2 regions of the Allobogoriella caseilytica genome follow, and region 1 is predicted to be linked to the other one. Evidence: riboswitches for the same ligand, from Rfam matches in the RefSeq annotation. Region 1 holds a riboswitch; the other holds the start of a gene.
What was found. Region 1 has a riboswitch for FMN ahead of ribD (bifunctional diaminohydroxyphosphoribosylaminopyrimidine deaminase/5-amino-6-(5-phosphoribosylamino)uracil reductase RibD). Riboswitches for the same ligand answer to the same signal wherever they lie in the genome.
Positions count from the first base shown of each region.

Region 1 (14,547 bases):
GCTGCGCAGGACGCCGAGCTCGGCCCGGAGGTCGGCGCCGGGGAAGCCGATCTGGCCGCCCTCGTGACCGCACGCATGGGCAGCGGGCTCCTGGACAATCTGGTGCGCCCGCTGGTCTCCGCGATCCACGGCGCGGATCCCGCGCGCCTGCCCGTCGATGCGGTCATGCCCGGCTTGCGCGAGGCGCTGCGGCGCACCGGCTCCCTGGCAACCGCGGTGGCCGCGCTGCTGCCCGATGGCCCTCCGGTCGCCGCGGTCACCGGCGGGATGTACCGGCTCGCCGACGCCCTCGCCACGGCCGCCCGTGAGGCCGGCGCCACCCTGGTACCCGGCAACCGGGTCAGTGCGCTTGAACGCAGCGCGGGCGGCCGCTGGCTCGTTGACACCGGCGGCCCGGACACCGTGAGCGCCAGCGAGGTGATCCTCGCGACCTCTGGTGCCGTCACCATGGCGTTGCTCGCTCCGCACGCGGACACCAGCGGCATCCGGCCGCGGCCTGGCGCGCCTGCCACGCATGCCGTGCTGCTCCTGGCAGCCCCCGAGCTCGACGAGGCGCCGCGCGGCAGCGGGATCATCGCCGCCGAGGGCGTCCCCGGCGCGAAGGCACTCACGCACGTGACCGCCAAATGGCAGTGGGCGCAGGAGGCCGCCGGGCCCGGGCGGCACGTGGTGCGCCTGTCCTACGGTCGCCCTGGTCAGGATCCCGCCCCACCGGAGACGGCTGAGGCGCTCACCGACGCGAGCCGGCTCCTCGGGATCGACCTGGAACCCGAGCATGTGCTCGAGGCGAGGGTGGTGCGCCATGACGGTGCTCTCGCCCCGGCGGATCCCGTCATGCGTGAAGCGGTCCTCGCGCTCGCGGAACGGGTGTCGCAGCAGGGCCTCCACCTGGGCGGCTCGCTCGTGGCTGGTACCGGGCTGCCGGCCATCGTCACTCGCTCCCGGGCGATGGTCGCCGCGATGCAGTAGGCACCGCCGACCGTGAGCACCACGATCCTGCTGGAGCCGCCGCGTGCTCGCCCCGGGTCGCGCCCATGAGGGAGACTGACCACGTGACTGAGAACCTCGCTGGACCGTCGTCGTGGGTGCTGGGCACCCGCGGATCGGACCTCGCCCGCACCCAGGCAGGCCAGGTGGCCGAGGCGCTCACTGCGGCCGGAGCAGGGCCGCTGGAGATGCGCATCGTGCGCACCGAGGGAGATGTCACGACCGGGTCCCTGGCCTCGCTCGGCGGCACCGGTGTCTTTGCCGGCGCCCTGCGCACAGCCCTGAAGGCAGGCACGGCCGACGTCGTCGTCCACTCGCTCAAGGACCTCCCGACCACCCCGGAACCGGGACTGCGGATCGCCGCCGTGCCCCCGCGCGCCGATGTGCGCGATGCCCTGTGCGCCCGGAACGGATGGACGCTCGCCACCTTGCCCGCTGGGGCGCGGGTGGGCACCGGGTCACCGCGCCGGGCCGCGCTGCTGCGGCTCGCCCGGCCCGATCTCGAGGTGGTGGACATCCGCGGCAATGTGCCCACCCGGCTGGCGCGCACCGAGAACGACCTCGACGCCGTGGTGCTCGCGATGGCGGGCCTGGTGCGGCTCGGGCTCGAGGCGCGCGCCACTGAGGTGCTCGACCCGGCCGACATGCTGCCCGCACCCGGGCAGGGAGCGCTCGCGGTGGAGACCCGAGCCGAGGTTCCCGAACCGCTGGCCGGCGCGCTCGCTGTCGTCGACGACCTGCCCACGCTCGTGGCTGTGACGGCCGAGAGGCAGCTCCTCGCCAGTCTGGAGGCAGGATGCGCCGCCCCCGTCGGCGCGCTCGCCACGGTCGAGAGCGGAGTCCTCACTCTGGAGGCCATCGCCGCCGCCATCGACGGCGGACGTGCGCTGCGTTCCTCCCAGCGCACCTCCATCGACCTCGACGGTGACCGCGAGGCCGCGATCGCCACCGCCCGCCGCCTGGGCCGCGACCTCGGCCTTGAGCTCCTCGGGCAGGGGGCCGGCGAACTCGCCCGGGCCCGGCCATGACCACCACCGGTGAGGAGCCGCACACCCAGAACCTGGTCCCGGCCCGGCCCTTGGCCGGACGGCGCGTGCTGGTGCCACGCCCTGACGCCAGCGACCCCATCGCGCGCGCTGTCGAGCACGCCGGCGGGCAAGCGCTGACCATCGCGCTCACCGAAAGCGTGCCCGCGGCCGATGCCGTGGTGAACCGGGCGCTCGACTTCACCGGCGCGGCGTGGCTGGTGCTCACCTCCGCTCGCACCGTCACCGCGCTCGCCTCCCAAGCGCAGCGCACGGCGGACTCGCTGCAGGAGCGCCTCACCCGCGCCGTCGCCGCCGGGATGCGCATCGCCGTCGTCGGCCCGGCGACGGCGCGGGCGCTCGCGGAGTTCGGACAGGAACCGCACCTGCGCGCCGGCGCTCCCGAGAGCGCGGCCACGCTGCTGCAGGACTTCCCGGCAGCCACAGCGGACGCGCGGGTGCTGTTGCCCTGCTCGGCGCTCGCCTCGCCCGAGCTCGCCGACGGCCTGCGGGCACTCGGCTGGGCCGTCGAGCGCGCCGAGGTGTACAGCACCCGCACCGCACAGCTGGGGGAGGCCGAGCGCGCCCAGCTCACCCAGCCCTGGCCCGACGTCGTCCTGCTGACCGCCGGCTCGACCGTGCGCGCTCTGCACTCCCTGCTCGGCCCGCCCCCCGCGGAGGTGGCCCTCGCCGCCATCGGCGCCTCCGCAGCCGAGGCCGCCCAGGAGGCCGGGATGCGGGTCGACGCCGTGGCTGCCGAGGCCACGCCGGCCGGCCTGATCAGCGCCGCCGCCCACGCCCTGCGCCACCGACCCCTCGACCTTGGAGCCCACGGCTGATGACTTCCCTGCCCCTGCCGACCGACCGCCCGCGCCGCTTGCGCGGCTCGGGGCCGTTGCGGCGCCTCGTCGCCGAGCACCGTCTGGCCGCCGCGGACCTCATCCTGCCCGTCTTCCTCGCCGAGGAGGCCACCGAGCCACGCCCGATCGCCTCGATGCCCGGGGTGGTGCAGCACACGGAAGACTCGCTGCGCGCCGCGGCGCAGGAGGCGGCGGCGGCCGGGGTGGGCGGCATCATGCTGTTCGGGGTGCCCGCCACCAAGGATGCCGTGGGATCGGCCGCCACCGATCCGGCAGGGATCGCCAACCGCGGCCTGGCGCTGCTGCGTGAGGAGGTGGGGGAGGACCTCGTGGTCATCTCCGATCTCTGTCTCGATGAGTTCACCGATCACGGCCACTGCGGCCTGCTGGCCGCCGATGGGACGGTGGACAACGATGCAACGCTCGAGCGATACGCCGAGATGGCGCTCGTGCAGCACGAGGCGGGCGCGCACGTACTGGGCCTGTCCGGGATGATGGACGGCCAGGTGGCGGCCTGCCGGGCGGCGCTCGACGGCGCCGGCGCCACCGGCACCGCGATCCTGTCCTACTCGGCCAAGTACGCCTCCGCCTTCTACGGCCCCTTCCGCGAGGCGGTCGACTCCCAGCTCCGCGGAGACCGGCGCGCCTACCAGATGGATCCGGCCAACCGCGCCGAAGGCACCCGCGAGGCCCTGCTGGACGTGGAGCAGGGCGCGGACATCGTCATGGTCAAGCCCGCGTTGGGCTACCTGGACGTGCTCTCCGACGTCGCCGCGTCCGTGGACATCCCGGTGGCGGCATACCAGGTCTCCGGTGAGCTGGCCATGGTCGAGGCCGCCGCCGCGAACGGCTGGCTGGACCGCCGGCGCACCATCACCGAATCCCTGACCTCGATCCGCCGCGCCGGAGCAAGCATCATCGCCACCTACTGGGCCACTGAGGTGGCCCGCTGGCTCGCTGAGGGCGAGCACTGAGGAGAGCAGCACCATGACCACCAACCACGATCTGTTCACCCGTGCCCTCGGCGTCATCCCCGGGGGCGTGGACTCGCCGGTGCGGGCCTACGGCTCCGTCGGCGGTGATCCCCGCTTCATCGCCGAAGCCTTCGGCGCACGCATCACCGATGTCGAAGGGCGCAGCTACGTCGATCTGGTGGCCTCCTGGGGTCCGGCCCTGCTCGGTCACGCCCACCCCGAGGTGGTCTCCGCAGTCCGCGAGGCTGCCTCGCGCGGCCTGTCCTTCGGCGCACCGACGCTCGGTGAGGTCGAACTGGCCGAGGCGATCTGCGACCGCGTCCCGCCGGCGCAGCGGGTGCGGCTGGTCTCCACCGGCACCGAGGCCACCATGACCGCGGTACGGCTCGCGCGTGGGGCCACCGGCCGCGACCTCGTGGTCAAGTTCGCCGGCTGCTACCACGGCCACGTCGACTCCCTGCTCGCCGAGGCCGGCTCCGGGGTGGCCACCTTTGGTCTGCCCGGATCGGCCGGCGTCCCCGCGGCGAGCGCCGCCCAGACGATCGTGCTGCCCTACAACGACCTCGCAGCCCTGGAGGCGGTCTTCGCCGAACGCGGTGAGGAGATCGCCTGCGTGATCACCGAGGCGGCGCCGGCGAACATGGGCGTCGTCCCGCCCGCAGCAGGGTTCAACGCGGGCCTGCACCGCCTCACCTCCGAGCACGGCGCGCTGCTGATCCTCGACGAGGTGCTCACCGGTTTCCGGGTGGGCCCCTCGGGCTGGTGGGGGCATGAGAGCGGAACAGAGTCCTGGATGCCGGACCTGATGACCTTCGGCAAGGTTGTCGGTGGCGGCATGCCGCTCGCCGCGGTGGCCGGTCGCACCGAGCTCATGGAGCTGCTCGCGCCGACCGGGCCGGTCTACCAGGCCGGAACCCTCTCCGGGAACCCGCTGGCCACCGCAGCTGGGCTCGCGACGCTCCGCCTCGCCGACGCGAGGGTCTATGCGCACATCGATCAGGTGGCGGCCACAATCGCCGGTGCTACCGGGGAGGCACTCACCGCGGCGGGCGTGCCCCACGTGGTCAACCACGCTGGCAACCTGTTCTCGGTGTTCTTCGGCGAGCAGGCCGCCACGGCAGGCGTGCACGACTACGCGGGCGCCACCGCGCAGGAGTCGTGGCGCTACCCGGCCTTCTTCCACGCCATGCTCGAGTCCGGTGTCGCGCTGCCGCCGAGCGTGTACGAGGCCTGGTTCCTCACCGCCGCGCACGACGAGGACGCCGTCGGCGCCATCCTGGATGCCCTGCCCGGCGCAGCCCGGGCCGCGGCAGCCGCACAGCCGCCTGCCGGGAGCTGACGCGCGCACGCCTCGCGCTCAGAGCCGTGCGAGCCCGTCGTGGAAACGGTCGAGCACGATCTCGGGGAGCTCCGGTGGCACGTCGGGCACACCGTAGCGGGTGCACAGGAGTGGCTGAGTGACGAGGTCGGCGCCCTGTTGATGCATCAGCTTCTGGAAGTACCCCGGGGCCAGCAGATAGCTGGCGATCACAACGCGGCGCTTCGGGTGCCTCCGGCGGGCTTCGTCCACGGCCTCACGCACCGTGGGCCGGGCGAAGGCGAGGTAGGAGTCCGTCACGTCGACGTCCAGCAGGCTGGCCAGGAGTTGGGCGGTGTCCTGGACATCGGTGACTGCTCGGGGAGTGGAGGAGCCCGCGGCTCCCAGGACGATGACATCCTCGCCGGGGACTGCTCCGGCCTGCCGGAGCCGCTCCCGGAGGATCATCGCGAGCCGATGATCCGGCCCCAGCGCCTCGCCCACCACCGTGTGGTGCGGGGCCTGGTCCGCTGCCTGGCGCATGTCCACAGCCACGTGGTACCCCGCCGAGAGCAGAAGCGGTACGAGGACCACAGGCCGGTCTGGCTCCACGGCATCCACGGTGGCAGCGACGTCGGGTTGCTGGACATCGACATGGCCCAGGCGGGTCTCCGCGATGGCCGCATGGCCTGCGGCTCGGCCCCGGGTGTGTTCCACCAGTGCCTGCACGAGCTGCTGGCCCTCCAGGGAGCCGGTGCCGTGGGAGATGGCCGCCAGTGCTGCGGCCCGGACGGCGGCGGGAGCCCGATTGGCCACCGAGAGCGCCACCTAGACCTGCACCTGGACGATGCCGTCGTCGACGCGCACTGGGTAACAGCGCAGCGCGGGACCGTCCTCGGTGAGGCAGTGCCCGGTGGCCAGGTCGTAGACCTGCTTGTACAGCGGTGAGGCCAAGGTGGGCCGACCCTGCCGGGAGCCGACGATGCCGCGTGCCATGACGTTGGCTCCCGCCACGGGATCCCGGTGATCGACGGCGAAGATCCGGCCGTCGAGCAGGGTGATCAGAGCGATCTGGGTCTCGCCGATCAGCGCGGCCTCGCCCCACATCGGTTCCAACTCGCTGACGGCACAGACAGGGTGCCACGCAGCCTGGCGGCGGGTGGCGCCCTCGGCGGAGGCGACCGGTGCTTCGAGAATCATGTGAGTATTCATGGCACTACCCACCCTAAGAACCGTGCGTAACGCCAGCGGCACGGGCGTGTAAAAGACCGATGACAATGGCCTCACATGGCGCAGGCAGCAGAGTGAGGACGCCGTCACACCCGCCTCACACGGCAGATACACCAAGGAAATCCCGCCTTCGTAGGGTTCTCGACACGTGGCACGTCCCCTCGTTGGAAGGCGAATTCACATGTCTGCACCCACTGCCTCTGCGCGCAGAATCGCAGTGATCGGCGGAGGCCCGGCGGCGCATCGGCTCACCGAGGCGCTGATCGCCAGGGACCGGCGAGACGTGCACCTCAGCGTCTACAGCGAGGAACCGCTGGCGCCCTACGACCGGGTCGGGCTCTCCAAGCGCTTCGAGGAGCCAGGCAACGACCTGCTGCTCGGAGATCCGCTCCTCTGGGAGGATCCGCGTGTCGAGCTCCTCACCGGCACCCGGGTGACCGACCTGGATCCGCAGCGCAAGCGCATCACCACCGACGCCGGGCATGTCGCGGAGTACGACGACATCGTGCTGGCCACCGGTTCGCGGGCACCCCGGCCGCCGATCCCCGGCGCGGAGGACATCGCGGTGTACCGCACGCTCGAGGACGTCGACCGACTCGCCGCACAGACGGCCGATCTCACCGAGCACCTGGGCCGCCCTCCGCACTGTGTCGTGGTGGGCGGCGGACTGCTGGGCCTGGAGGCCGCCGGCGGGCTGGCCGGGCTCGGCGCTGACGTCACCATCGTCCATTCGCAGGAGTACCTGATGAATGCGCAGCTGGACGAGGGCGGCGGGCGCACGCTGAACCGGCTCCTGGCTCAGCAGGGGTACCAGCTGCAGATGGGCGAACGGCCCCACGAGCTGCGGCGCAATGGCGCGGGAACCTACGGCTTCACCCTGGGTTTCGAGCGGCACGCCGATCTGCCGTGTGATCTGGTGGTGGCTGCCATCGGCATCAGCGCCCGGGATGAGCTGGCGCGGGCGGCTGGCCTGGAACTCGGGCCGAGCGGCGGCGTGGCGATCGATGCCACGTGCGCCACCTCGGCTCCCGGAGTGTGGGCGATCGGAGAGGTGGCCAGCTTCGAGGGCACCTGCATGGGCTTGGTCGCTCCGGCGAACGCGATGGCAGAGGTCGTGGCCGACCGACTCTGCGACGGTGAGGCCAGCTTCACCGGTTTCGACACTGCCGCGAAGCTGAAGCTGGCAGGGATGGATGTGGCGAGCTTCGGCGACACCTTCGGGGAGACCCCCGGTGCCTTGGACGTGGTCTACGCCGATGCCATTTCCGGGGTCTACCAGAAGCTGGTGGTCACTGATGATGCGAGGATCCTGCTGGGCGGGGTGTTCGTGGGAGATGCCGCCCCGTATATGGCGCTTCGTCCGCTGCTCGGACGTGAGCTGCCCGCCGAGCCCGCCTCCTTCCTCTCCGCCTCGGGCGGCTCCGAGGTCGAACTCGACCTGCCCGACGATGCGCAGGTCTGCTCGTGCAAGGACGTCTCCGCCGGGCAGATCCGGCATGCGGTGGCCGGCGACGAGACCACCCCCGGCTGCACCGACATGGCGGGCGTCAAGGCCTGCACCGCGGTGGGGACCCAGTGCGGATCGTGCCTGCCCCTGGCGAAGAAGGTGATGGAGAAGGAGATGGCCAGCCAGGGCATGGAGGTCTCCACCGCCATGTGCGAGCACTTCTCGTCCTCCCGGGCCCAGCTGTTCGAGGCTGTGCACGCGGCGGGGCTGCGGAGCTTCACGGAGATCCTCGAACGCTTCGGCACCCCGACCGAGACCTCTAGCCATATGGGTTGTGACATCTGCAAACCGGCGGTCGCCTCCATCCTGGCGGCCATGCATGACGAGTACATCCTGGACAGCGGCCGCGGCTCGCTGCAGGACACCAACGATCGTGCCCTCGCCAATATGCAGAAGAACGGCACCTATTCGGTCATGCCGCGGATTCCGGCCGGCGAGATCAGCCCCGAGAAGCTCGCGGTCATTGCCCAGGTGGCGCAGGACTTCGGTCTCTACACGAAGATCTCCGCAGCCCAGCGGATCGATCTCTTCGGCGCGCGGCTGGAGCAGCTTCCCCAGATCTGGAAGCGACTGGTGGACGCCGGATTCGAGTCCGGCCAGGCCTACGGGAAGGCCCTGCGGAATGTGAAGTCCTGCGTGGGCTCCACCTGGTGCCGGTACGGAGTGCAGGATTCTGTGGCCATGGGCATTTTCCTGGAGAACCGCTACAAAGGGCTGCGCTCACCGCACAAGATGAAGTTCGGGGTCTCGGGATGCGCGCGCGAGTGCGCCGAGGCCCGGGCGAAGGACGTCGGAGTCATCGCCACCGCCGATGGCTGGAACATGTATGTGGGGGGTAATGGCGGTGCCACTCCCGCCCATGGCCAGCTGCTGGCCAAGGATCTGGACGACGAGACCCTGGTGCAGTTCATCGACCGGTACATCATGTACTACGTCCGCACCGCGGACCGGCTCCAGCGCACCGCCCGCTGGATCGAGGAGCTGCCGGGCGGTCTCGACCATGTCCGTGAGGTGGTGGTCGAGGACTCCCTCGGTATCGCCAAGGACCTCGAGGCCGCCATCGCGCGGCACGTTGACCGCTACGAGGACGAATGGGCCGCCACGCTCAAGGATCCGGGGAAGCTCCGCCGCTTCCGCAGCTTCGTCAACGCCCCACAGGCCCCCGACACGGATCTGCAGTACGTGCTCGAACGCGGCCAGGTCCGCCCGGCCACGGATCAGGAACGCCGCGAGGGCAGCCTCGTCCTGCTCGGACCGGAGATCGCGGTCCGGCCGCCGGATGGCGCGCTGACCGCCGAGGAGGCGAGGCAGTGATGAGCCTGGGACGCGTGACCCTGATCGGAGCTGGCCCCGGAGCCGCGGACCTCATGACAGTGCGGGGCCGTGATGCCCTCGCGACTGCCGACGTGGTCCTCTATGACCGCCTGGCGCCCACCGACGAACTGCGCAGCTGGGCTCCCTCGGCCGAGCTCTTCGACGTGGGCAAGCGGCCCGGCCACCATCGGGTGCGGCAGGAGAGCATCCACGACATGTTGATCTCCGCAGCCCGTGAGGGACGGCACGCCGTGCGGCTCAAGGGCGGTGATCCCTTCGTCTTCGGCCGTGGATGTGAGGAGGTGGCGGCCTGCCGGGAGGCTGGCGTACCGGTCACCGTGGTCCCGGGGGTCACCTCGGCGGTGGCGGCGCCCGCGGCGGCCGGGATTCCCGTGACCGCCCGGGGGATCAACCGCGCCTTCACGGTGATCTCCGCCCATGACCCCCTCTCCGAGGAGGAGTTCGCCGCACTCGTCGGCCTCGGCGGCACTATCGTGATCCTCATGGGAGTGGGCACTCTGGGGCATACCGTCGAAGGGCTGCGCCGGCACGGTCTGCCCGAGCAGACACCGGTCGGGATCGTGGAGAGCGCCTACTGCGAGGAGCAGCGGGTCAGCCTGACCCAGCTGGACCGGGTGCATGCCATGGCCGCCCGCACGGGCGTCACCTCCCCTGCGGTCATGGTGATCGGAGAGGTCGTTCGCCTCGCGGCCGAGCATCCCGCCACCGGCGAGGCGACCAGCTCGGGATCGGCCGCCGTCGCCCAGGCGGTGGCCGGCGCCGCCTCATCGGCCATGAACCTCGGGGCCGCTCCAGCCGCTCGACCGCCCGCTCGCCCCGGAGTCCGCGCGCCGTGAACGAGCCGGCCGCCCCAGAGACCCCGAGTGCCCAGGCTGCGGCCGGCACGTCCCTTCCCCAGACCTTGGCCGGCTTCCGGATCGGTGTGACCGCGGACCGCCGCAGCGAGGAACTGATCTCGGCGTTGCGCCGGCGAGGCGCGGAGACGATGCATGCCCCGGCACTGCGGATCACCTCACTGACCGAATCGGTCACCCTGCAGCAGGACACCAATCGGGTGATCCGGGCGGCGCCGGACTACGCCGTGATCACGACCGCCTACGGGATGCGCCGGTGGGCTGAGGCAGCCGATTCCTATGGCGTGTGGCCCCAGTTGTTCGATGTCCTGCAGAACGCCAGCATCCTGGTGCGTGGCCCGAAAGCCCGCGGTGCGGTCCGCGCTGCCGGCTTGGACGACGACGGCGCGGCCGAGGACGAGCGCACCGACACGATGCTGGACATGTTGCTGCAGAAGGATGTGCGCGGGAAGCGGGTGGCGTTCCAGCTGCACGGCCTGTTGAACCACCGTCAGATCCACCGGCTCACCTCCGCTGGCGCAGAGGTGTACACGGTGATGCCCTACACCTGGACGAAACCCGCCGAGGACTCGAAACTGCTGAGGATGATCGATGCCGTCATCGATCGTCAGCTCGACATGGTCACCTTCACCGCAGCGCCCGCCGTCGACGCCTTCCTCGGCGTCGCGCAACAGTACGGCCGGCTCGAGCCCCTGGTCGAGGCCTTGCGTACCGACGTCGTCTGCGCGGCCGTCGGGGGAGTCACTGCAGGGCCCCTGACCGAAACCGGGATTGACGCCGTGATCCCGGATCGCTGGCGGCTGGGAGCGATGATCAAGAAGGTCTGTGACCACCTGGAGACCTCCATCATCAGCGCCCCCACCGTCCACGGGCCCGTGGAGATTCGAGGTAAGCAAGTGCTGTTCCCCGAATCCGGCGCCGGGCCCGTGCAGCTTCCCCCCAGCCAGCTGGCCTTGCTCCGTGAGCTGGTCACGGCGTCGGGCTCGGTGCTCTCCAGGGACGAGCTCGTTGCCGTGCTGCCCCACTGTGACTCTGAGCGCGCCCTGGAGATGCTCATCTCCCGGCTACGGAAATCGCTCCCGGTGACCGATGTGGTGCTCACGGTGGTCAAGCGCGGTTACCGGCTGGCGGTCTGAGCGGGCACTCTCGGCAGCTCCACGAGTCCCCGCTCCGGCGCGGTGCGGCGGTGCGTCATGTAGATGGTCAGGCCGACGAAGGTCAGTCCGCCCACCAGGTTGCCCAACACGGTGGGAATCTCGTTCCAGATCAAATAGTCCAGCACGGTGAAGTTCCCGCCCATCAGCAGGGCGATGGGGAAGAGGAACATGTTCACGATGCTGTGCTCGAAACCCATGTAGAAGAACAGCATGATCGGCATCCACATGGCGATGGCTTTTCCGGCGAGGCTGTCGGACATGAAAGCGGCCGCAACGCCGGTGGAGACCATCCAGTTGCACAGCACGGCGCGGACGAAGAGCGTCAGCATGCCGGCGCCGCCGTACTCGGCGTAGCCGACGGTGCGGCCGTGGCCGATCTCCATCAGAGCCACGCCCACCTCGTTGGGTGGCGTGGCGAACCCGGTGGTGAAGTAGATGGCCATCAGGACCGCCACGGTGAAGGCTCCGGCGAAGTTGCCGAGGAAGACCCACCCCCAGTTCCGCAACATCGATCTCACGGTGACACCGCGGCGGCGGTCCAGCAGCGCGAGCGGAACCAGCGTAAACACCCCGGTGAGCAGGTCGAAGCCCATGAGGTACAGCAGGACGAAGCCGACCGGGAAGAGCATCGCTCCCACGAGGGCACTTCCCGTTTGTGCGGTGACCGTCACCGCGAACGCGGCCGCCAGGCCCAGAATGGCGCCGCCCATAAAGGCCCGGATCAGAGTGTCTCGCGTGGCCATGAAGGTTTTCTGCGCACCGGCGTCAATCATCCGGACTGCCAGATCCTTGGGCTTGACATAGGACATGAGTGAAGACTCTTTCCGTTGAGGTGTGTCGCAGCATGCGCGGTTGGGTGATCACAGACTCGCGTGCTGTCGTTTCCACGCCGTTGTGGAGCGATTAATGGCATGAAAAGACCAACTCACATCGAGATCGGAGGGGTGTGAGGTTGATCCGGCGGTGGCCCGTGGCGGCTAGGAGGGCCGGGCGATTGTGCTGCCCGGCGCCGTGTGCCATGCTCCGAGGCAAGCAACACGTGCTCCGGGGTCGGTGAAATTCCGAGCCGGCGGTGACAGTCCGCGACCCGCACGTCTCACGATGTGCGGTTGACCTGGTGAAAATCCAGGACCGACGGTGAAAGTCCGGATGGGAGGCAGCACTGTGGCGCCGCCGTGCATCCGGTGGCGCCTGCAGCGTGGTCCCCGCACACCCGGTTCACACCGAGTGGAGAGGGACGACATGTCGGATGACGCGATCGCGCGAGCGCTCGAGCGGGCGACCCTGCTTGCTGCTCGCGGACCGCAGCGCGGCGGGAACCCTCGCGTGGGCTGCGTGCTTCTCGATGACACGGGCCAGGAGATCGGCGCCGGCTGGCACCGCGGAGCCGGCACCGCCCACGCCGAAGCGGCGGCCCTCGCCGCGAGCGACCCCGCGCGTGTGGCTGGGTCCACGGCCGTCATCACCCTGGAGCCGTGCCACCACACTGGGCGGACACCGCCCTGCTCGCGTGCCCTGCTCGCCGCCGGGGTGCGGCGGGTGATCTACGCCGCCGGCGATCCGGATCCCCGGGCTGCCGGCGGCAGGGCCTGGCTGGCTGCCCAGGGCGTGGACGTCAGCACGGCGCGTGAGGCGGGCGTGGTGCCGGAGATCGTGGGGCTTGCCGCCGAGCTCACCCGGTCATGGTCCGCCGCCGTGCGCCGCCGCCGCCCGTGGGTACTGGGCAAGACAGCAACGAGCCTGGACGGCCGCGTGGCCGCAGCGGACGGGACCTCCATGTGGATCACCGGCGCGGCCGCCCGCGCCCATGGCCACACGGTGCGCGCCGACGTCGACGCCATCGTGGTGGGCACCGGCACCCTCCTCGCCGACGACCCGGCACTGACCGCTCGGGGAGCCGACGGCACTCCGGTGGTGGACCAGCCGCTGCGCGTGGTGCTCGGCCGGCGTGCCGTCCCGGAGGCTGCCGCGGTCCGCCAGGGCCCGGGACCGTGGCTGCACCTCGCCACCCAGGACATCGCCGCCGCCCTGGACCACCTCTGGGAGCGTGGCGCCCGGCGCGTGCTCATCGAGGGCGGGCCCACGGTGCTCGGCGCAGCCCTGCGCGCCGGGCTGGTCGATGAACTGCACAGCTACCTCGCACCCGTGCTGCTGGGCGCCGGCCAACCGGCCGTACCCGACCTGGGCATCGGCACACTCCGGGACGGGCTGCGCTGGCAACGAACCGAGACCTACCACCTGGGCGAGGACATCTTGATCACCGCCCGCCGACTCGAAGGAGCTCACTGATGTTCACCGGAATCGTCGAGGAGGTCGGCACCGTCATCAGCTGTGCCGAGGCCGAGGGCGCCGCCATCCTCACCGTGGCCGCGCGCACCGTGCTGCCAGGGCTTCGCAGGGGCGACTCGCTGGCTGTGGCCGGTGTCTGCCTCACGGTGACGGCCGCCGATGATGACGGCTTCCGTGCCGATGTCATGCCGGAGACCCTGCGCCGGACCAGCCTGGGCGGACTCGAAGCAGGCGCCTCCGTCAACCTGGAGCGCGCAGTGCGCGCCGACGGCCGGCTGGACGGCCACCTCGTGCAGGGGCACGTCGACGGCGTCGGCACCGTGCTGGAGCGTCGTCCCGGCGCGCGCTGGGACGAGGTCGATGTCGCGATACCCCGAGAGCTGGCCCGCTACGTGGCGGAGAAGGGGTCAGTCACGGTGGAGGGGGTTTCTCTCACCGTGACCTGGGCCGGCGCGGAGGCCTTCGGGGTCGCGCTCGTGCCCACCACTCTCACCCGGACCACTCTCGGGGCTCTGTCACCCGGGTACCCGGTCAACCTGGAGGTCGACGTCATCGCCAAGTACGTCGAGCGCCTCCTCGCTGCCCAGGCCGAAGCATGACCGCGGCGCGTATGTCGACTCGACTCACGCCGACCGGAGACCTCAGCCCGGAGCGGACGGAGCGGGTGGAGGCTGCGCTGCGCTGCCTACGCCAGGGGCGCCCGGTACTGGTGGCCGATGACCACGACCGGGAGGACGAGGTCGACGTCGTCCTGCCCGCCGCGGCCGCCACGACCGAGTGGATCGCGTGGACCGTGCGGCACAGCTCGGGATACCTGTGCGCCCCGATGCCCGCTGACCGGGCCGACGCTCTGGAGCTCCCACTGATGGTGCCGCGCTCCCAGGATCCCCGCGGCACGGCCTACGCCGTCTCCGTTGACGCCGCCACCGGCGTGGGCACCGGCATCTCCGCCGCTGATCGGGCCCGGACGCTGCGGGTGCTCGCCGACCCGGACTCCGGCCCGGGTGATCTGATCCGGCCCGGCCACGTCCT
Region 1 is NZ_RKHK01000001.1:2,270,074-2,284,620, forward strand. Features, by position in the region: gene EDD31_RS10155 (protoporphyrinogen/coproporphyrinogen oxidase) at 1-969, shown strand, start outside; gene hemC (hydroxymethylbilane synthase) at 1,035-2,015, shown strand; gene EDD31_RS10165 (uroporphyrinogen-III synthase) at 2,012-2,851, shown strand; gene hemB (porphobilinogen synthase) at 2,851-3,846, shown strand; gene hemL (glutamate-1-semialdehyde 2,1-aminomutase) at 3,860-5,185, shown strand; gene EDD31_RS10180 (sirohydrochlorin chelatase) at 5,204-5,959, opposite strand; gene nirD (nitrite reductase small subunit NirD) at 5,972-6,355, opposite strand; gene nirB (nitrite reductase large subunit NirB) at 6,555-9,194, shown strand; gene cobA (uroporphyrinogen-III C-methyltransferase) at 9,194-10,051, shown strand; gene EDD31_RS10200 (uroporphyrinogen-III synthase) at 10,048-11,205, shown strand; gene EDD31_RS10205 (formate/nitrite transporter family protein) at 11,187-12,035, opposite strand; FMN riboswitch at 12,264-12,391, shown strand; gene ribD (bifunctional diaminohydroxyphosphoribosylaminopyrimidine deaminase/5-amino-6-(5-phosphoribosylamino)uracil reductase RibD) at 12,469-13,515, shown strand; gene EDD31_RS10215 (riboflavin synthase) at 13,515-14,114, shown strand; partial or broken gene ribB (3,4-dihydroxy-2-butanone-4-phosphate synthase) at 14,126-14,547, shown strand, end outside.

Region 2 (14,547 bases), 830 kb from region 1:
GGTGGGGCACGCCGCTCACGGCCTCCTCGACCACCTGGCGGATCCGTGCCCCCTCCTCGGCGGTGGTCAGACGCACGCCGGTCCGCACGGCCTGCGCCACGGCGGCCTCGCAGCCGGCTCGGGAGAACACGAACACGATGGCCGGCAGCAGGTTCTCGCGATCCAGGCGCTCGATCACCATGGGCCGCGGCGCAGGACGCACCCGGGGCGCCAGCTGGGGTCGCTGTCCGCGCCCCTCGCGCCGATCTCGTGAACGGCGCTCATGGCGCTGCTTCGCCCCGCCGCTGCGTCCGCCGCGGCGCGTGTTGCGCCCGGTGCGCTGCGTCTGCCGGATCGCTTCGAGCAGCTCCGGGTTGAGGGCCAGATCGTGACCGCCTCGGCCTGCCTCACCGCCGACGGCCTCGGCCCGCGCCGCGTAGAGCGGGTGCAGCCGGGTGCCCACCATCATGTGCTGCCACAACGGCACTGGCCGGCGTTCGGAGACCACGACGTCGGTGCCTCCGCGCACCTCGGACAGCCAGTCGCCGAACTCCTCGGCGTTGGAGACCGTGGCAGAGAGCGCCACCAGCTGCACGTTCTCGGCGAGATGGATGATGATCTCTTCCCACACCGGGCCGCGGAAACGGTCCGCGAGGTAATGCACCTCGTCCATGACCACGTAGCGCAGCCGTTCGAGAGTGGGTGAGTCGGCGTAAATCATGTTGCGCAACACCTCGGTGGTCATCACCACCACCGGGGCCTCGCCGTTGATCGAGGTGTCACCGGTGAGCAGGCCAACGTTGTGTTTGCCGTGTGCAGCGACCAGATCGAGGTACTTCTGGTTACTCAGTGCCTTGATCGGGGTGGTGTAGAAGGCCTTGTAGTCACCGGCCAGCGCGAGGTGGACGGCGAACTCCCCCACTACGGTCTTGCCCGCCCCGGTGGGTGCGGCCACGAGGACGGCGTGACCGTCCTCCACGGCCCGGCAGCCACGGACCTGGAAGTCATCGAGCTCAAAGTCCAGTTGCCGCCGGAAGACGGACAGTTCGGTGGCCTCCTCCTTCTGGCGGGCGCGGAAGGCGGCGTAACGCTCAGCGGCAGAGGTCATGCAGGGAAGGCTACGTGGTGCCCCGCGGGGCGAGCACGCCGACCGCGAGCGGGTGCACATCACACTGGACGGGGAGGTCCCGTAGCGGTTCGCCGTCGGCGAAGGCCATCGGCGGCGGGGCCCCGAGTTCGGGCATGGCCTCGATGCGCACGGAACGTGCGCGGCGGACATGAACCTCGGGGTGCTTCAGGTGCGACCCGGTATAGAGCCGCGGGAACAGCGCGGCGATCCGGTGCCGCGACAGACCAGGGGCGAAGACGACGTCGAGCATGCCGTCATCCGGCACGGCCTGGGGGGCGATCTTCATGCCGCCGCCGAAGATCCCCGTGTTTGCCACCGCCACCAGCGTGCCGTCGGACTCCCACACCTCGCCATCCATGGTGACCCGGTAGCCATAGGGCTGGAAATGGCCGAGTTCGGCTCCGACGGCCCTGAGGTATCGCCCGGCGCCGCTCGGCCAGCGCAGCTGGTTGGCGCGGCCCGCCACGGCCGCATCCAGCCCGCAGGAGAGCACGGCGAGGTACCAGTACTTCACTGGTCCGCCAGGGCCGGAGACGCCCACGGCGTCCACGAAGCGCACTCCGCTCTTGCCGTCCTGGCGATCAGCGAGGCCTTCGCGCACGATCGCCAAGGAGGCGGCGACGTCATGACGGGGCAGGTCCAGAGCCCGGGCGAGGTCGTTGCCGGTGCCGGAGGCGATGATTCCCAGCGGCACGCCTGTGCCGGCCACTACGTTCACGCCCCCGTGCACCGTGCCGTCGCCACCCACGGCGATGAGGGCCTCGATCCCCTCGGCCAGCCCGGCGCGCGCCCGGCGGATGGCGGTGACCAGGTCTGGTCCGGAGAGATCCATCGTCTCGAAACCGTCGGCGGCCAGGCCGGCGAAGACCTGCTCGCGGATTTTCGCCCCTCGGCCCTTGCCGGAGTCACCGTTGAGCAGCACCCCGACCTTGCGCGCCGCTGCGCGAGTGCTCACCCGCGTGCCGTTCCGGCGTCCGGGGCGCTGGAGTCGACGGCACTGGCGTCGACGGCGCCGGCATTCGCAGTGCTGGCGTCGACGGCGCTGCCATCGGGATCAGGGTCGGAGCTGGACAGGCCGAACTCGTCCTCGGGCGGCGGGCGCTTGCCGATGATCCACTCCCGGATGAAAGCGATGCCGATGGCCAGGAAGAAGAGGGCGGTGATCGCCGAGCCCATCACGATCATCGACCACGCATCGGGGAGCGGATTCGCCATGGCGGTGAAGGTGAAGGACACCAGCACCGCCCACCGCCAGCCGCGAAGCATGGCGCTGGCCGAGATGATGCCGAGGAAGTTCAGACCCACCATGAACAGGGGCAACAGAAAAGCCACGCCGAAGAAGATCGTGATCTTGAGGAAGAAGGAGAAGTAGTACGAGGCGTCTAGCAGGTTCTCGGACATCTCCGGTGCGAAGCCCAGGAGGATGCGGATGGCGCGCGGCAGAATCCACCAGGCCAGCATGCCGCCGCCCACGAAGAGGATCGAGCCGGCGGCGATGAAGGCCGCCGAGTAAAGCTTCTCCTTGCGCTTCAAGCCGGGGGCGATGAAGGCCCAGATCTGTCCGAACCACCACGGCGTGGTCAGGAAGACCCCGAGGAGCGCGGAGACCATCAGGCGCAGGTTGAAACCCTGACCCACCCGAGTGATCGTGATGCTCCCGATGTCGTCAAGCGGGGCGGTCATCTGGTCGTACAACGGATCGAAGAGGAACCATCCGCCCACGGTGCCGAGGGCCACACCGATGAAGATGAGGACCATGCGCTTGCGGAGTTCCCGCAAATGGGCGCCCAGGGGCATCCGCCCCTCCGCATCGCGGCGGCGGGACGACGACGTGCGCGCCACGCCCTAGGAGGTCTTGGGCGGGTGACTGGCCGAGTCTGGAGTCGTGTCTACCCGGTCGGTGCTCGACGGCGTGTGGTGCTGCGGGGCGCCAGTGCCCGGCGTGCGATTCACGTCGTCCTCGTCGTCCTCGCGCAGCTCGCGGACTTCCTTCTTGAAGACCTTGAGCGACTGTCCGACGCTGGATGCCACCTTCGGCAGTCGAGAAGCGCCGAAGATCAGCACGATGATGAGCACCAGGATGAGCAGGTGCATCGGGCTGAGATTCCCCATTGAGGTCACACACCTTCGGTCGGAGCCATTGTGGCTGGTTGCTCCACCAGGCTACTCCACCTCTGCGCCTGGCAGGGCAGAAGCGCCGACCGTACCGGGTCTCAGGAGATGATCTTGGCGTCGCGCCAGCGCGTCACTGCGCGGTCCAGGCGGCGCCGGCGGGCGAACTCGCGCTCCTCGGCGATCCGCTCGCGGGTGGCGACGGCGACCTCAAGGGTCTCGGGCTCGCCGAGCGGACCCGGGCGGTGATCGATGCCCCCGATGCCCTCTGCCAGCGCGGCCTCATCGATGCGCGCAGCGAGCTCGGAGGCCTCCCGCGCTGCGGCCGCCAGCGCCTTGGCCTTCATCCACACCCGCCAGCCCAGCCAGGCGAGCAGCGCGAGCGCGCCGAGCACGAGCGCCGTCCAGATGATCCACCACATGCTTGCTACCTTACGGCGCGGAAGTGTCGAAGGGATGGCCGAGCTGCTCGTACTCGGCGAGTGCGGCCCGTGCGCGGGAGGCGACGTCGCGCCCCACCTCGGCCGGCGTGACCCCGAGAACGTGCTCGCCCAGCGAGAGCAGCAGGTTCGTGGCCCAGGCGCGATCGCCGATGCGCACGGTCAGGAAGAAAGAGCCCTCCGGGCCGTCGGTGACCTTCTCCGCCGGCACTTTCTCCGCCACCCACCGGGCCGCCGAGGCCAGATGGATCGTGGCACGCAGCGCATCAGGGCTCTCTCCCGGCCCGCTGCCCTGCTCGGATGGCGTGAGGTCCGGGTGCGCAGCGGCCTCCTCGTCGAGGATCTCCAGGGCGAGGATGCGGTCGAGGCGGAAGCTTCGCGCGCCGCGGGCCCGGTGGCACCAGCCGCGCAGCACCGGAACACCGCCGTCGTCGTGCAGCATCACCGGGTCAACGGTGCGTTCGGTGACCGCATCACCGGCCGAGACGTAGCGCAGCCAGACCCGGTGCTTGAGGCGCAGCGCCTCGCGGACCGACTGCTCGCGTTCCTGCAAGGCGGGATCGGAATCCCGCGCCACGACAGTCACGGCCTCGGCGGCCGTGGCGCTCTCACCCGCGGCACCGATCAGCTTGGCCAGTGCGGAGTCCAGGGCCCCCGGCGCCGCTTCTCCGGCGGATTCGCGCAATCGCCGTAAAGCGACGATCAGCGCCACTGCCTCGCCCGGAGCTAGGCGCAGTGGCCGGTCCATCCCGCGCGCCTCCAGCAACCGGATGACGCCATGGTCGAGGGCATCGGCGTGAAAGTCGATGAGGTCGTGCGGAAGGTAACCCGGGGTGCCGGAGACCCAGAGCAGGTTGATGTCCGCAAGAAGCTGGCTCTCCGCCACCTCGAAGTGCGCCGCGGCCTGCGCCACCGGCACCCCCTCGGGGTGTTCCGCCAGGTAGGCCACCAGGGCGAGCAGACGGGTCAGCCTCTCGGGCGTGCGTTCAGCCATGGCCGGGCTCCTCTCCCCCGGGCGCCACAACCGGCGCCCACTCGGCGGCGGTGTCCCGATCCAGGGCGGCAGCTGCGCGCAGCCGCCGCAGCACGGCCTCCCGCACCCGCTCGGGCCCGAGCACCAGTACAGCCGGTCCGTACGGGGCGATGGTGGCGGCGGCGGACTCGGCGTCCTCGAAGGGAAGCTCCAGCACGTCGCGGTCGGCGAGTGGCCCGGACGGGGCGTCGCCGGTGGCGCCGGCGGGCTGCACCAGCTGGCTGCGGCTGCGCAGCGCCGAGGCACGCCCGGGCAGGATCGCCACCCGGGCAGTGCCCTGCTCCCCGCTGCGAGCGGCAAACATGTCCGCCAGATCCAGCGATTCCGGGGGCGTGAAGGCGCCGGGTTCGCCGACGGTGCGGATGCGGCCGCTGATCCGGGAGAGGCGGAAGGCCCGTGCGGCGTCGCGGTCGCGGTCACCACCGATGAGGTACCAGGCGTGCGCGCGGGTGATCAGGCGCCAGGGTTCGACCTGTCGCTTGGTGGTCTCCCCGGTGCTGGCGGCCCGGTAGGTGAAGCTCACCGCCTGACGGGTGTCGATGGCGGCGAGCAGGACCTCGAAGCGGTCCTCGGTCTCGACCCCGCCCTGTCCCGCCAGACGCAGCACCACACCGAGGTCCTCTGCGGCGGAGGACTCGGCCACGGCGCGCAGCTTGGTCAGGCCCCGGCGGGCGGCGGCCCCGAGCGCGGCGTCCTCCCACACCTGTGCCGCCAGGGAGAGCACGCCGATCTCGGCGGGGTCGAGTTCGACCGAGGGCAGGGCGTAGCCACCGGTCGCCACGCGGTAGCCGATGTCGTCGCCGTGCACGGCATGGGTGGAGGTGGTCAGTGGCACGCCGAGGCGCCGGAGCGTCTCCTTGTCGCGTTCGAAGAGCCGCTCGAAGGCTTCCGGGCTCGCGGAATCGCCGTAGCCGGCGACCTTCTCGCGAATCTCGGCCTTGGTCATCCACCGCCGGGTGTTGGCCAGGGCGATGACTAGGTCGAGCAGCCGCTCGGCCGGGTCCACGCGCGCTGTCATGCTCACACGCTATCGCTGCTCATCGTTCGTCTCGTACAGCTTGACGAGCGTGGCCAGCCGGGAGGCCTCGCGCTTGCCGTGCTCGCCGTCGGCGCTCTGGATCGCCATCACCGCGAGAGTCTCGCCGTCGATGAGATCGAGGCGCACCCACGGATCACCGGAGCCGAAGTTCACGCCGAGGATCTCTGCCCAGTCCAGGGTCCGCGAGTGGATGAGGTTGCGGACCGCCAGGCCGGAGGCAGTGGGGCGAGCCGAGACCGAACCCTGCCGGTAGATGAACCAGCAGATCCCGCCTGCCAAGGCTGCCGTGAACAGCTGATCGACCAGGCCGAAATCCCCTTCGGAGACGCCCGGCATCAGGACGATGACGGCGAGGGCGCCACCCACGGTGAGCGCGATCAGCACCCCGGCCACCCACCGTGCCGCGCGGGGGCGGAAGGGGGCGAGGAGCTCGGCGGGCAGCTGGCGCATGGCGGCTAGATGCGGCAGGCGTGGATGGAGGTGACCAGGATGGCGCGGGCGCCGGCCTCATAGAGCTCGTCCATCACCCGGTTGGCGGCGTCCTTGGCCACCATGGCCCGCACCGCGTAGGAGGCGCCGTTGTGCAGCGGCGAGACGGTGGGCGACTCGAATCCCGGCGTCACCCGCACCGCGTCCTCGAGCTTCTCGGCGGAGACGTCATAGTCGATGAGCACGTAGGAACGGGCCACCAGCACGCCCTGCAGGCGGCGATCCAGCACCGATAGCTCGTTCTGCGTCGCCTTCTTCGAACGGATCAGCACCGCCTCGGACTGCAACAGCGGTTCACCGAAGACCTCCAGGCCGGCGGAGCGCAGGGTGGACCCGGTCTCGACCACGTCGGCCACGACATCGGCGATGCCGAGCTGGACGGCTGATTCCACCGCACCGTCGAGGTGGACCACCTTGGCCTCGACGCCGCGTTCGCGGAGGTAGTCCGCCACCAGCACGTCATAGCTGGTGGCCACACGCTTGCCGGCGATCTGCGCGACGTCGTCCATGGTCCCGGCCGGTGCGGCGAAGCGGAAGGTGGAGCGGGCAAAGCCCAGGGCGCGATGTTCAGTGGCCTCCACCCCGGAGTCCAGCAACAGGTCACGGCCGGTGATACCGGCGTCCACGGTGCCCTCGCCGACATAGACGGCGATGTCGCGCGGGCGGAGGAAGAAGAACTCGACGCCGTTGTCCGGGTCGGGCAGGACGAGTTCACGTCCGCGCCGGCGCCGGTAGCCGGCCTCGGCGAGCATCTCGGCGGCGGGTTCGGACAGTGAGCCCTTGTTGGGCACGGCAATGCGCAGCACTTGCGGCTCCGGGTCTAGATCTGGGGCGGGACGGGAGGATGGGGCGGTCGACGGCGGGTCACTGGGCTCACAGATGTCGGTAGACATCGTCCAGGCTCAGGCCCTTGGCCACCATCATGACCTGCAGGTGGTAGAGCAGCTGGGAGATCTCCTCGGCCGCCTCGGCCTCGGACTCGTACTCGCAGGCCATCCAGACCTCGGCGGCCTCTTCCACGATCTTCTTGCCGATGGTATGCACGCCGGAGTCGAGCTGGGCCACGGTGCCGGAGCCCTCTGGTCGGGTGGCGGCCTTGTGCTGCAGCTCGGAGAACAGTTCCTCGAAGGACTTCACGCCCGGGAGCCTATCGCTCACGGCAGCGCGGAGTCGGTCCACAACTGCTCTGCGGGCAGGTCGCCGGAGGCGATGCCGTGCTCGGCGAGCAGGTTGAGGGTGGCTTGCCAGGCGTGAGGATCCTGCCGGCCGAGAGCGCCCAGGTCGCCCGGGTCCGCCGCCGGGTCCATCTCTCCGAAGAGCGGCACGGTGGCCTCCAGCGCGCTCAGCGCCGCGGTCCGGCCGTCCTCACGGTCGAGGTCCGGCACGTACCCGGCGGAGATCTCCACCGCGGCCTCCGGGTCCTCGATGACATCGCGCACCCCGCGCAGGGTGGCCTCCACGGCGGCAGCGACGGCATCGCCCTGCTCGGTGAGAGTCTCCTCCAGGGTGATCAGTCCCACGCCAACCAGGGACTCGGCCGGTACGGAGATGGTGGCGATCTCGTAGCCGTTGTCCTCCAGTCGCACGGCGTCGTTGTTCAGGTAGCCCATCGCAGCGTCGACATTGCCCGCCATCAGATCGGCCTGCTGGGTGAAGCCGATCTCCTCGATGGTGACGTCGTCCTCGCTCAGGCCGGCGTCGTCGAGGATGGCGAGCAGGCCGAACCACGTCTCCCCGTAACGCCCGGGCACCCCGATGGTGGCGCCCTGGAGATCCTCAGCGCTCGCGATGCCGCTCTCGGCCAGGGCGATCAGGCCCACCGGGTGCTCCTGGTAGAAGGTCGCGACGGAGACCAGCGGCTCGGCGGAGTTCAGGCGCTGCTCGGCGGCCTCCGCTCCCCCGGCGTAGACCAGGTCCTCCTGGCCGGCGATCAGCGAGGTAAAGAGTCCGCCGTCCCAGCCGTGGTGCTCCAGGGTCACGTCCAGGCCTGCCTCCTCGTAGTAGCCGCGCTCCAGGGCCACGTAGAAGGGTGCGAACTGGATGTCCTCCACATAGGTCAGCCCGATGGTGAGGCTGGAGTGCTCGAGGTCGTCGGCGGACGGGGCGTCGTCGGTGGGCTCGTCACCGGTGGTCTCGTGCTCCTCCGTAGTGGGGTCCGGAGTGGGCTCGGCCTCGGGGTCGCCCGGCGACTGGTCTGCGGCGCAGGCGGCCAGCGTGGCGAGCGGGAGGGCGGCAGCCGCAACGAGCAGAGGGAGGCGTGTCATGAGTTCTCTCCGAGGTAGTGACGAGAGCGCCGCTCCGCGGCACCCAGAACGATGTAGACGGCGGTGGCCAGCAGGCAGAGCACCACCAGGACGGTGAAGAGCCCTTCGGTGTCGCCCGAGCGCGAGCGGGCGGCGATGAGGGAGCCCAGGCCGCGGCCCCCCATCACGAACTCCCCCACCACCGCACCGGTGATGGACAGCGTGAACCCCGTCCGCAGGCCGGTGAGCAGGGCGGGGAGGGCCAAGGGGATCTCCACGCGCAGCAGGAAGGCCGCGCCGGAGGCGCCGTCGAGGCGGGCGGCGTCCAGCACATCTGGGTCCAGGCCGCGCAGGCCGAGCACCCAGGTCATGAGGATGGGGAAGAAGACCATCAGGGCGCAGAGCACCACGATGGGCAGGGAACCGCGGTTCAGCCAGAGCACGAGCAGCGGCGCGAGTGCGACCGCCGGGAGCGCCTGCGAGGCGGCGATGTAGGGCCCCAGTGCCACGGCGGCGGTGCGACTGCGATACACGAGATAGCCCAGGGGCAGCGCGAGCGCGGCACCGGCCAGGCACCCTGCCACCGCGCGCAAGGCGGTCGGCCAGGTGTAGGACCACAGCAGCCCCCCGGCATCCTCACTCAGGCGGACGGCGACCTCGGAGGGTGCGGGCAGGAAGAGCGCAGGAACGGCGCCAGAACGGGCGACGGACTCCCACAGCGCCAGGGCGACGGCGCCGAGCAACACGGGCGCGAAGGCGCGCAGCAAGGTGCGCGGGCGTCGATCCCGGGCGGCGCGCGTCAGCGTGGCGGTCATGCGTCCTTCCGATCCAGCGTGGACCGGGGACGGCGCGAGGCGGCCGCGCCGTCAAGCACCCGAGGGTGCGCCAACGTGCGACCGAGCGCAGACGGGCGAACCCGCCTCGTGCATCCTCCCATCCGGACTTTCACCGTCGGTCCCGGAATTTCACCAGGTCAACCCTCACCGGTGGTGCCGAAGGCACCTGGTTCAGGCTCGCGGACTATCACCGCCGGTTCGGACTCTCACCGACCCCGGAGCACGTGCTTGGTTAAGCATCCGCCACTTTACCCGCGATCTCAGTACGTGTGGTGAGCGCCGCGTCACTGCGGTCCACCGCTAGCCTGTGCCGGTGCGCTCCCACACCCCCGCCGTCCTCCTGGCCCTGCCGCTCCTGGCCTTGGCTGCCTGCGCTGCCACGCCCGCTGAGGATCCGGATGATGGGGGTGCAGCCGCTGAGGACGGGCCTGCGGAGCTGACCGCGATCACGGTGGGCGCCATGCCGATCGTGGACACCGCAGCGCTACACCTGGGCATCGCCGAGGGTGTCTTCGCCGAACACGGCCTCGAGGTCGACGTCGTGCAGGCCCAGGGCGGTGCGGCCATCGTGCCGGCGGTGGCCTCGGGGCAGCACGAGTTCGGCTTCTCCAATGTGATCTCCCTGCTCCAGGCCCGCGAGCGTGGCATCGACCTGCAGATCGTCTCCCCCGCCTCGGCCAGCAGCGGCGACACCAGCGCCGATCTCTCCGCCATCCTTACCATGCCCGGCTCGGGCATCAGCGAGCCGGCCGATCTGGCCGGCCGCTCGGTGGCGGTCAACACGTCGGCCAACATCGGTGAGGTGATGGTCCGCACGCTCGTGGCTGAGGATGCGGACCCCGAGGATGTCGACTTCATCGAGCTGCCCTTCCCCGATATGCCGGCACAGCTGGTTGCCGGCCGGGTGGACGCGGTATGGATCACCGAACCCTTCCTCACCCTGGCCCGCGACCGGGGCGCGGAGGTGGTGGTCTTCGACTACGCCACCATCGACCCGGAGATGATGATCGACGCCTACATCACCACCGACGCCTACGCCGCCGAGCATCCCGAGGTGGTCGCGGCCTTCTCCGCAGCCATGGCCGACTCGCTGGAGTTGGCCACCGCTCAGCCCGAGGCGGCACGCGCCGCGGTGGCGGGGTACACGGAGATCGACCCGGAGGTGCTGGAGCGGCTCTCGATGCCGCGATTCCCCCCGGAGCTCAACGTGGCCTCCCTGGAACTGATGGCCGAGCTCGCCCACGCCGCCGGGGTGCTCGATGACCCGGGCGTGGCGGCAGAACTCGTGCCGTGACACCCGCGGCGATCGCGCTCGTTCAGACGCTCACCACCTGGGCGCTCGGTCTGGGGATCGCTGTCGTCTTGGCCGTCGTCCTCGGGGTGGTGATCGGCGCCTCGCGGGTGATGCGGGTGATGACCGCCTCGACGATCGCCTTCCTGCGGCCGATCCCCTCGGTGGCTCTCGTACCGCTCGCCGTGCTGCTGTACGGCACCGGTCGTGAGGCCACGCTGATCCTGGTGGTCTACGCCGCGTTCTGGCCGGTGCTGGTGCAGGTGATCGCGGGCGTGCAAGACGTCGATCCGGCGCTGCGCACGACGGCGCGGGCACTGCGGTTGCGGCGCGGGTCCTACCTGTCCACGGTGCTGTGGCCCTCGGCGCTGCCCTCGGTGATGACCGGACTACGCCTGGCCGCCACGGTGGCTCTGGTGCTCACCATCACCGGAGAGCTCCTCATCGGCACCCCGGGTCTGGGGGCCGCCATCGAGCTCGCCCGCTCGTCGGGCCGCGCCGGCGCGGTCGTGGGCCTCGTGGTGCTCACCGGTCTGCTCGGCGTGGCCATCAACCACGGCGTGGCCGCTGTGGAGCGCAGCGTGCTGCACTGGCACCCCAGCCAGCGGATCCTTTCGTGAGCACTCCGGGCGGCGGGGCTGGCGCTGGGGGTGGTGCCGGCGCTGGGCCGGGCGACGTCGCGACCCCAGGCGCCGGAGCTCGCCCGGGCCCTCGCGATTGTGCTCAGGAAACGTCGCTTACTGAGCCTGCCGGCGGCCAGATTCCGACATCGAGTGAGCACAAACGGGGTGGGGGTGGGGTGGGAGAGCGTCGGGGCCGGGTCCGGGTCCGGGTCCGGGTCCGGGGCCGGGTGAGCGTGGCGACGGCGGTGCTGCGGGGGCTGCGGTCACTGGTCCTGCTGCTCGCGCTCCCGGCGGCGCTCGTGGGGCTGTGGTGGTTCGCCTCGGCGGGGAGCACGCATCCCTACTTCCCTCCGCTGAGCGAGATCTATGACGCCTTCCGGCCCACCTGGGAGCATCGGGTGCTTTCCGACGTCCTGCCCTCCCTGCTGCGCCTGGGTGTCGGCCTGTCTGTGGCGATCGTGGCCGGTGTGGCCGGTGGCGTGCTCCTCGGTCAGTCCCAGCTCGCGCGAACGGTGAGCGCTCCGCTCCTGGAGTTCGCCCGCGCCGTGCCGCCGCCGGTGCTGGTGCCGGCACTGATGCTCGTCCTCGGCCTGGGAGACACCATGCGCATCGGGGTCATCGCGCTCGCCTGCCTCTGGCCCGTGCTGCTGAACACGGTCATGGGTGTGTCGGGCCTGGAGCCGGGATGGAAGGAGACTGCCCGGGCGCTGCGGCTGAGCGGACGCCGACGACTCACCACCCTGATCCTGCCCGGCGCTGCCCCTCAGGTGATGACGGGAATCCGCCAGGCGCTCTCGATCGGCATCATTGTGATGGTGATCTCCGAGATGTTCGCCGCCCGCGACGGCATCGGCCACGCCGTGGTGGTCTTCCAGCGCACCTTCGCGCTCACGGAGATGTGGACCGGCATCCTGCTGCTCGGCCTGCTCGGAATGGTCCTCACCGGGCTCCTGGCCCTGATCGAGTCTCGTGTGCTGCGCTGGCACCGCGCGCAGCACCCCAGGGAACCGCAGCGGCCAGGGGTGGCCCCGTGACCGCACTGCTCGCCGCCACCGGCTTACGCAAGTCCTTCAGCTCCCGTGCCTCGAGTCGCCGAGGCGGAGGCTCGCGGCCAGCAGAGGACGTCGAGGTGCTCGCCGGGCTGGACCTCGCCGTCGCGGCCGGTGAGTCGGTCGCCGTGGTGGGGCCGTCCGGTGCCGGTAAGTCGACCCTGCTCCGCGTGCTCGCCGGCCTGAGCGCACCCAGCAGCGGCGAAGTGAGGTATCGGGGCACGCCGGTCACTGGCCCTCCCGAGGGAGTTGCGGTGGTCTTCCAAGACTACGCCCGTTCGCTCTTCCCCTGGCTGAACGTGCAGCGCAACGTGGGCCTGCCCCTACGGGAACAGGGTGTCCCGCGGGCAGAACGGCAGCGGCGTGCCACCCAGGCACTGCGCATGGTGGGCCTCGACGACATCGATCGAGTGGCACACGCCTATCCCTGGGAGTTGTCCGGAGGGATGCAACAGCGGGTGGCGCTGGCGCGAGCCATCGTCGCCGGGCCGCACCTGCTGCTGCTGGACGAGCCCTTCGCCGCGGTCGACGCCCAGACCCGCGCCGACCTGCAGGACCTCGTCCTCGACCTGCGCCGGCAGCTGGGTTTGAGCCTGCTGACCGTGACGCACGATGTCGACGAGGCGGTCTACCTCGCCGACCGGGTCCTGGTCCTCTCCCCCCGGCCCGCACGCGTGATCGATGATCTCCACGTGGGCCTGCCACAGCCTCGCAGCCAGCTGACCACTCGCGCCGATCCGGAGTTCACCCGGCTGCGCACCGAGGTTCAGGCTGCGTTAGTCCGCACGGGCTAGCTCCGCGCCTCAGCGAGAGGTCCGCACGGCGCGGGCTCACGCGAGGCAGCGGTGCGGGCGTTCGCCTTCCACCCGCTGGTGGACTCGGTGAACCTGGCCGCCGAGCTCGTCGACACGTTCGTGGCTCGCATTCCGGAACTCGCCACAGTCCTCACCCGGCCGTGAGACCGCCGGGGCACGCGAATGCTCAGTGCCCTACGCGAGCAGCACAGCGACCAGTGCCATGGCCGGAACCCCGATCAAGGTGCTGACGAGCACGGTGTCGCGAGCCACTACCACGCCGCGGTCATAGCGCAGCGCCAGGACCAGCGCGTTCTGTGCCGCGGGCAGGGAAGCCATGACTACGGCGGCCAGGAGTCCCACGCCGTCGAGCCCGAAACCGAAGGCCGCCAGCAGGTACGCCAGGGCGGGATGGACGCCGAGTTTGAGCACCGAAGCAAGCAGGACGTCCCGGCGTCGCCCGCCCGAGCGCGACAGCGGGCTGGAGGAGGCCAGGGTGATGCCGAAGGCCAGCAGCGCCAAGGGGATGGCGATCCCGCCCATCAGCGCGAGCGACTCCTGCGCCGGCTCAGGAAGTGACCAGCCCTGCCAGGCGAAGGCCAGCCCGACCAGTGAGCCGAGGATCATCGGATTGACTGCGGACTGGCGCAGCCCTCGCAGCAGGGAGCGGCCGCGCGGGCCGGCGTCCTGGCGCCCGAGTTGGTCCAGTATGGAGGCCTGCACCGGCATGTAGAGCAGCAGCTGAAACATCAGCACCGGGGCAGCGAAGGTCAGGTCACCGATGACGTAGGCCGCGATCGGGAACCCGAGATTGGCGGAGTTGACCAGCGATGAGCTGACGCCCCCTACGAAGAGCTCGGAAGCACTGCGACCGCGAAGCAGAAAGCGAGCCACGATCAGAAAGATGGCCAACGTGGCGAAGGCGCTGAGCGCTGCAATGACGAACTGCACGCCCAGTACGTCGCCCAGGTCCGCAGCGGAGACCGTCACGAAGAGCATGCTGGGCAGGCCCACGTAGTAGACGAGCAGTCCCATCACACGCTGGGCATCTGCTGGAACCAGCCGGAACCGGGCGAGCAGAAAGCCGACGGCAATCACGATCCAGATGATCGTGAATCCGGAGAGGACCGCTGCCACCTGCTACCACCTCTCAGCCGCATGGGGCAGATTCTCTGAGCTGACCGGCCTTCAGGAGGCTTCGTGATCGCCGGAGATGCTGATTGTGTCGTACGGGCGCGAGACGAGCCGCGCACGTCCGGAGGCCGGGACTCCCCATCGGGGGCAGATCTGGCCTAGCCTGATGGAATGGATCTGGTCCTGATGCTCGCGCTCGTGGTAGCCCTCTCGGCTGCCGTGGTGCGCGTGATCGCCGTCTGGATCAGGCGCGCCACCGGCCATTCCGGTGCCGAGCGCACGGCCGAGCCGGGCCATGACGGCCTCCTCGGGCCGGCGCGCGTGAGTCACAGTGACGGTGTGGACGACCAGGGCCG
Region 2 is NZ_RKHK01000001.1:3,103,301-3,117,847, reverse strand. Features, by position in the region: gene EDD31_RS14045 (DEAD/DEAH box helicase) at 1-1,087, opposite strand, end outside; gene EDD31_RS14040 (diacylglycerol/lipid kinase family protein) at 1,098-2,063, opposite strand; gene tatC (twin-arginine translocase subunit TatC) at 2,060-2,905, opposite strand; gene tatA (Sec-independent protein translocase subunit TatA) at 2,954-3,220, opposite strand; gene EDD31_RS14025 (hypothetical protein) at 3,322-3,642, opposite strand; gene EDD31_RS14020 (helix-turn-helix transcriptional regulator) at 3,653-4,654, opposite strand; gene EDD31_RS14015 (helix-turn-helix transcriptional regulator) at 4,647-5,711, opposite strand; gene EDD31_RS14010 (PH domain-containing protein) at 5,721-6,182, opposite strand; gene hisG (ATP phosphoribosyltransferase) at 6,188-7,027, opposite strand; gene EDD31_RS14000 (phosphoribosyl-ATP diphosphatase) at 7,095-7,358, opposite strand; gene EDD31_RS13995 (ABC transporter substrate-binding protein) at 7,376-8,485, opposite strand; gene EDD31_RS13990 (ABC transporter permease) at 8,482-9,279, opposite strand; FMN riboswitch at 9,385-9,527, opposite strand; gene EDD31_RS13985 (ABC transporter substrate-binding protein) at 9,614-10,594, shown strand; gene EDD31_RS13980 (ABC transporter permease) at 10,591-11,211, shown strand; gene EDD31_RS13975 (ABC transporter permease) at 11,391-12,248, shown strand; gene EDD31_RS13970 (ABC transporter ATP-binding protein) at 12,245-13,057, shown strand; gene EDD31_RS13965 (AEC family transporter) at 13,253-14,194, opposite strand; gene EDD31_RS13960 (hypothetical protein) at 14,363-14,547, shown strand, end outside.
Region 2: another riboswitch for FMN. It lies ahead of EDD31_RS13990 (ABC transporter permease); the one in region 1 lies ahead of ribD (bifunctional diaminohydroxyphosphoribosylaminopyrimidine deaminase/5-amino-6-(5-phosphoribosylamino)uracil reductase RibD).